2 regions of the Gottfriedia sp. OAE603 genome follow, and region 2 is predicted to be linked to the other one. Evidence: a T-box and tRNA genes for the amino acid it is inferred to sense, from the RefSeq annotation. Region 2 holds a T-box; the other holds one or more tRNA genes.
The links. The T-box of region 2 lies ahead of leuS (leucine--tRNA ligase). A T-box ahead of a tRNA ligase gene usually reads a tRNA of that ligase, here a tRNA-Leu.
Positions count from the first base shown of each region.

Region 1: it encodes a tRNA-Leu, which carries the amino acid that the T-box ahead of leuS (leucine--tRNA ligase) is inferred to sense. The anticodon was not compared.

Region 1 covers NZ_JBEUNN010000001.1:3,892,523-3,895,923, forward strand. The annotation lists rRNA gene ABID96_RS19515 (16S ribosomal RNA) at 1-530, opposite strand, end outside; tRNA gene ABID96_RS19520 (tRNA-Gly) at 613-686, opposite strand; tRNA gene ABID96_RS19525 (tRNA-Pro) at 692-768, opposite strand; tRNA gene ABID96_RS19530 (tRNA-Arg) at 774-850, opposite strand; tRNA gene ABID96_RS19535 (tRNA-Leu) at 1,320-1,402, opposite strand; tRNA gene ABID96_RS19540 (tRNA-Lys) at 1,417-1,489, opposite strand; tRNA gene ABID96_RS19545 (tRNA-Gln) at 1,596-1,670, opposite strand; tRNA gene ABID96_RS19550 (tRNA-Gln) at 1,862-1,936, opposite strand; tRNA gene ABID96_RS19555 (tRNA-Asp) at 2,137-2,212, opposite strand; tRNA gene ABID96_RS19560 (tRNA-Val) at 2,226-2,301, opposite strand; tRNA gene ABID96_RS19565 (tRNA-Glu) at 2,314-2,388, opposite strand; tRNA gene ABID96_RS19570 (tRNA-Ser) at 2,396-2,486, opposite strand; tRNA gene ABID96_RS19575 (tRNA-Asn) at 2,494-2,568, opposite strand; gene ABID96_RS19580 (SprT family protein) at 2,654-3,109, opposite strand.
Region 2 covers NZ_JBEUNN010000001.1:3,405,713-3,409,113, forward strand. The annotation lists gene leuS (leucine--tRNA ligase) at 1-1,192, opposite strand, end outside; T-box leader at 1,279-1,496, opposite strand; gene ABID96_RS17335 (MDR family MFS transporter) at 1,561-2,760, opposite strand; gene ABID96_RS17340 (cell shape-determining protein) at 2,939-3,401, shown strand, end outside.

The DNA of each region.
Region 1 (3,401 bases), 490 kb from region 2:
TGCTGGCACGTAGTTAGCCGTGGCTTTCTGGTTAGGTACCGTCAAGGTGCCAGCTTATTTAACTAGCACTTGTTCTTCCCTAACAACAGAACTTTACGACCCGAAGGCCTTCATCGTTCACGCGGCGTTGCTCCGTCAGACTTTCGTCCATTGCGGAAGATTCCCTACTGCTGCCTCCCGTAGGAGTCTGGGCCGTGTCTCAGTCCCAGTGTGGCCGATCACCCTCTCAGGTCGGCTACGCATCGTCGCCTTGGTGAGCCGTTACCTCACCAACTAGCTAATGCGCCGCGGGCCCATCTGTAAGTGATAGCCGAAGCCATCTTTCAATAAAGGAACAGGAGTTCCTTTATGTCATCCGGTATTAGCTCCGGTTTCCCGAAGTTATCCCAGTCTTACAGGTAGGTTGCCCACGTGTTACTCACCCGTCCGCCGCTAACCTGCAGGAGCAAGCTCCTACAAGTCCGCTCGACTTGCATGTATTAGGCACGCCGCCAGCGTTCGTCCTGAGCCAGGATCAAACTCTCCATAATAGTTAAGTTTAAATCTTGTATTGCTCAAAAAACTAATAATTGACGTTTTACTTCATGTTTTGTTTAGTTTTCAAAGTTCAAATGGAGCGGGTGATGGGAATCGAACCCACGACCGAAGCTTGGAAGGCTTCTATTTTACCATTAAACTACACCCGCGAAGATGGTCGGGAAGACAGGATTTGAACCTGCGACCCCCTGGTCCCAAACCAGGTGCTCTACCAAGCTGAGCCACTTCCCGTAATATGGCGCGCCCGAAAGGACTCGAACCCATAACCTTTTGATCCGTAGTCAAACGCTCTATCCAATTGAGCTACGGGCGCATATTGTGTTGTCACTTCGTTAGCGACTTTTATAGTATATAATAACTACTACTGGAAGTCAACATCTTTTTAAAGTTTATTTATCTTAAACTTAGTAAGCTTACTACGATAAGCTTCTGATGACTTCGTTAAGTTCTAACGGGAACTTTATCTATATTAAAGCACTATGAACACAAAGTCAACATAATTTAAAAGAAAAATTAACTTTTATTGAAATAAGTTATATTCACTAAATAGAATGTGACTTTGAAGTGCTTAGTTTACGAAGTTAGCGTTAATTTATGCAATGTACTCTAAAGAATTTACTTAGGGTTTGAGAAGAAACTATATTATAGAAGTAAATATTAAACAAACCTTAATCCACCCAATAAATCATTTGAATTATAGGTATTGGTACTGATCAAACAACTATAAAATACAAAAAAGACAATCTACATGCTGTAGATTGTCTGGTTATATACATATAAGATGCGGCCGAGAGGACTTGAACCTCCACGGAGAAACCTCCACTAGGCCCTCAACCTAGCGCGTCTGCCATTCCGCCACGACCGCAAATAAACAAAAAGTGAGCCATGAAGGATTCGAACCTTCGACCCTCTGATTAAAAGTCAGATGCTCTACCTACTGAGCTAATGGCTCGTAATAAAGATAATATTACAAGTATCACAATTACTACACTTTTGAATGACTTAGAAGTCTATTTGGTCGTGCTATCGCACTAGAGCATTGCTCATAAAAAAGATAATGGCTGGGCTACCTGGATTCGAACCAGGGCATGACGGAATCAAAATCCGTTGCCTTACCGCTTGGCTATAGCCCATTGATTAAACTACATGAATCAAACTACTATGAATTCGCTACATGAACCCGCTCCGCAGGATTTTCTTTATGTTGTATTGCTCTAACCTCTTGAATTACTCCTCAAGATAAAGACAATCCGACATCTGTAAAAGCAGAATTTAAAATTCGTACTTAAATGTCACATTTCAACATTTCTTACAAATAGGTAAATGGCTGGGCTACCTGGATTCGAACCAGGGCATGACGGAATCAAAATCCGTTGCCTTACCGCTTGGCTATAGCCCATTGATTAAACTACATGAATCAAACTACTATGAATTTGCTACATGAACCTGCTTCGCAGGATTTTCTTTATGTTGTATTGAATCCACCTCTTGAATTACTCCTCAAGATATACACAATCAGACACCTAAATGACAATAAATTAGCCACCCAAAATATTATCTCCAAAAAAAAGAAAAAATACTACAATATGTAGTAAATAATGGCGGTCCCGACCGGGATCGAACCGGCGATCTCCTGCGTGACAGGCAGGCATGTTAACCGCTACACCACGGGACCGTATAAAATTAAATGGTGGAGGATGACGGGCTCGAACCGCCGACCCCCTGCTTGTAAGGCAGGTGCTCTCCCAGCTGAGCTAATCCTCCGTAATATAAAAATGGTGACCCGTACGGGATTCGAACCCGTGTTACCGCCGTGAAAGGGCGGTGTCTTAACCGCTTGACCAACGGGCCTTATGTATGGCAGAGAAGAAGGGATTCGAACCCTCGCACCGCGTTAACGATCTACACCCTTAGCAGGGGCGCCCCTTGAGCCACTTGGGTACTTCTCTAAAATAATGGCTCCGCAGGTAGGATTCGAACCTACGACCACTCGGTTAACAGCCGAGTGCTCTACCACTGAGCTACTGCGGAATAATATAAATTATTCATCAACACTTTCTGGTAAGTGGTGACAAGTAATAATATAAACTATGAATATATAGCCTGTCAATACTATTTATAACTGTTTTAATGTACTTTTGCATATTCCACAAACAAACCGTTTCAAGTCAACTTTTCTCTTTCGTAAATACGTTTGCCCACATTTTGTACAAATGTAACGATACTTATAAGGTACAATCCTTTTTTTAGTTGTTGCCGTTAAAGGTTTGCAGTACCTTGGTGCACCAACCTGTTTTAATAAATCTTTAAAATCCTTGTCCTCATGCTTATATCCTTTTTTCATTATGTGTAGATGATAATGGCATAATTCATGTAAGATAATACCCTTTAATTCTTCAATTCCATGTTCTTGGAAATACAATTTATTTAATTCAACATTGCTTGTTTTTAATAAATATCGTCCACCTGTAGTTCGTAATCTAGCATTAAAAGTAGCTTGATGTAAAAATGGACGGTTAAAATGTTTCAATGATAATTCTTCAACTAATTTTTGTAGTATTTCGTTTTCCATCCTCATATCTTCCCTTAACTGATTCTATATTCCTTATTTCTTTTTGTATTAACTAATATACAACTCACATTTTTCTAGGTATCTGCATACATTAAACTTACAAATGAGAATTTCAAAGATCATAATCGTACAATTTATACTAAATGAGTTGCTCTTAGTAAATCTCTCTACAATGGCGTAAAATTTATGTTTAAATGAACAATTTCGTTATCCTTTTTATAAAGGTATTAGAAGGTTACCCCTCACTCATTTAATATGTCGCCCATCTCCAATTAAAAGATGGGCGAAGATT
Region 2 (3,401 bases):
ACCACGCTAACATTTTTCCGATTGCATCCTCTTTATTTAAACCATTTAAGAAATCAGAGTTAACATGTTTACCATCGCCAGTGTAAGCTTCTTTTTGAACATCTCCACCTTCAACAACTTCAACGATTGGTAGGTTAAATTTAACTGCAAACTCGTGGTCACGTTCGTCATGTCCAGGTACTGCCATAATTGCACCAGTACCATAGCTTGCAAGTACATAGTCAGCAATCCAAATTGGAAGCTTTTCATTGTTTACAGGATTAACTGCATATGCTCCTGTAAATACGCCAGTTTTATCTTTAGCTAAATCTGTACGCTCTAAATCACTTTTTGATTTGATTGAATCAATATATGCTTCAACAACTTCTTTTTGCTCCGTTGTCGTAATTTTATTTACTAGATCATGTTCAGGAGCTAATACTAAATAGCTTGCACCGAATAAAGTGTCTGGACGAGTAGTAAATACAGTAACTTTTTCATCGTATCCATCAACTTTGAAGTAAACTTCAGCACCTTCAGAACGACCAATCCAGTTACGTTGCATTTCTTTTAAGCTTTCTGGCCAATCAAGTTCTTCTAAATCTTCTAATAGTCTGTCTGCATAAGCAGTTATTTTTAAAATCCATTGTTTCATAGGACGACGTTCAACTGGATGCCCCCCGCGTTCACTCTTCCCATCGATAACTTCTTCATTTGCTAAAACTGTTCCAAGTGCTGGACACCAGTTTACCGGAACTTCATCAACATACGCTAATCCTTTTTCAACCATTCTTGAGAAAATCCATTGTGTCCACTTATAGTAACTTGGATCAGTTGTATTAACTTCTCGATCCCAATCATAAGAGAAACCTAGAGCTTGAATTTGATTTCTAAATGTATTGATGTTTTTTTCAGTAAACTCTGCTGGATCATTTCCAGTATCAAGTGCATATTGCTCAGCAGGTAAACCGAATGCATCCCATCCCATTGGATGAAGTACATTATACCCTTGCATTCTTTTCATTCTTGATAAAATATCCGTTGCAGTATAGCCTTCTGGATGACCTACGTGAAGACCCGCACCAGATGGATATGGGAACATATCAAGTGCATAAAATTTTGGCTTGCTTGTATCGTCAGTTGTTTTAAATGTTTTATTATCTAACCAATACGATTGCCATTTTTGTTCAATATTACGATGATTAAAACTCATATTATTGCCTCCTTTTTAATGATTAAATGGCTCGGCTGGCGGTATCACAGGTATTTTTATAAAAATAAAAAAATCCTCCCGTCCCAAAAAGGGACGAGAGGATTTCCCGCGGTACCACCCAAATTAATGTATATATACATTCACTTGTTTCCGTAACGTGGAACACGACATTCATTACTTGGTAAAAAACCGTTCACAAATGTGGCTTATGGGCGAGTTCATGATAAGAAGGGATTGACTTTCACCAGCCGTCAACTCTCTAAACCTCTTCACTTTCATTACTATTCCCAATCATTGCCGATCATTTAGATTTAATTTATACCATTTTATTATAACCAAGGAAAAAGGTCAATTATACATTGCCTATTTTATGAAGCAACAGTTTGTTCTTGTGCATTTATAACCTTTTTTGCAAATTTTTCATACAGTACAGAAAAAATCATACTGATTACTAAGAAGAAAACCAATACAGTAAATAATATTTTCATACTAAATGTATCTACTACTGCTCCTCCAAGTAAAGGACCAATCATTCGCCCGACTGTACCAGCACTATTTACGATTCCTTGATACATTCCTAACTTATCCTTTGGAGCTAGCATATTTGCAATTGTTGGAACTGCTGGCCAAACAAACATTTCGCCAATTGTTAAAATAATCATTCCAATCATAAACATTGAAAACTGCTCTGCTGTACTGACAAGAATTGTGGAAGCAATAAAAAATCCAATTCCAAACAACATTTGCTTTCTCATACTTGTAACGTATTTTCGAATAATTGTTGATACAATTGGTTGAGCTAAAACGATCAACGCTCCATTTACTGTCCAAAGAAGACTATAATTTGTTAATCCAATTTTCAAGTTAGACATTTCAGAAGCAATTGTCGTCTGCCATTGAACATACACTAGCCAACATAGAACATAAGAACAACAAACAATTAATAAAGCCTTCATTGATGGAGTTAGAGAAAACTTAGGCTTATCTTTCCCAACACTATCCTCTACCTTTTCATCCTTTGTTATTTCCATATTTCTAAATCCAATAGCAGCTACGAAAAAGAAAATAATATATAAGATCAAATTAGCTGTGAAAATATAATTGATATCGAAATCCGCTACGATCCCGCCTAAAGCAGTACCAATTGCAACACCTAAGTTTTGAGCAACATACAGTGCATTAAACGCTTTACGTCCACCCTCTGGCCAAGCAGCCCCGACCATTGCATACATAGATGGAAAGACAATTCCTACACCGAAACCTAATGTGATTAAGAAAAAACTATAAAATGACCATGAATGATTTATGACTAAACCTAATATTGAAAGAAAAGTAATAATGATACCTGTTAGAATTGACTTGTATCCCCCAAATTTATCAAAAAGCCAACCTCCGAGCATATTACCAAAAACGCCAGCCAATGAGTTAAACATTAAAATAAGCCCTGCTACTGACAAGGACTTTCCTAAATGTTCATGTATATATATCGCATTGAATGGCCACAAAAAAGAATTTCCTGTTACGTTTAAAATCATACCTATTAATAAAAACCAGAGTTTTTTTGGCATTCTGTACTCCCCTTTAAGCCGACCCTTTTTCTCTATATAACTTATTTATTGTAGAGGAGAAAATGTAACCTTTCAACTAAAAAAATTGGGGAATATTTTTCCTTTTAATATTTACTTAATTCAAGATTTAAAAATTCTGTTAAGATTATAATCAGAATGAAAGAAAAGAGGTCTTAGAATGGCATCATCTTTTAAAATTACTAAATATATTACATTTATTATTTTGACAGTAATCTATTATTTTATCATGCAGTATTTTAATTTATTGCCACATGATACTACGATTAGTTTTATCGGATTTGGCATAATGAGTATTATTCCATTTGCAATATTAGCAGTATTGTTAATTATTGATTTTAAAAATTTCAAAGCACAAGTTAGCGTGATTGGAGTAGCACTAATCACCATACTCCTTTTCATTGTTATTATTGTTTTGAACTCAAGACTTGGTGATGCTAGCGCTTATCGAAATATGATTGGTAAAGTCGAGAAGAAAGAATTTGTGAAGGATATGAAGGTTGCTGATTTAGATCAAATTCCAATCGTTGATCATTCATTAGCATTAAACATGGCAGATAAAAAATTAGGTGAAGTTCCATCTCTAGGATCACAATCAGACATTAACCGCTTAACACTTCAAG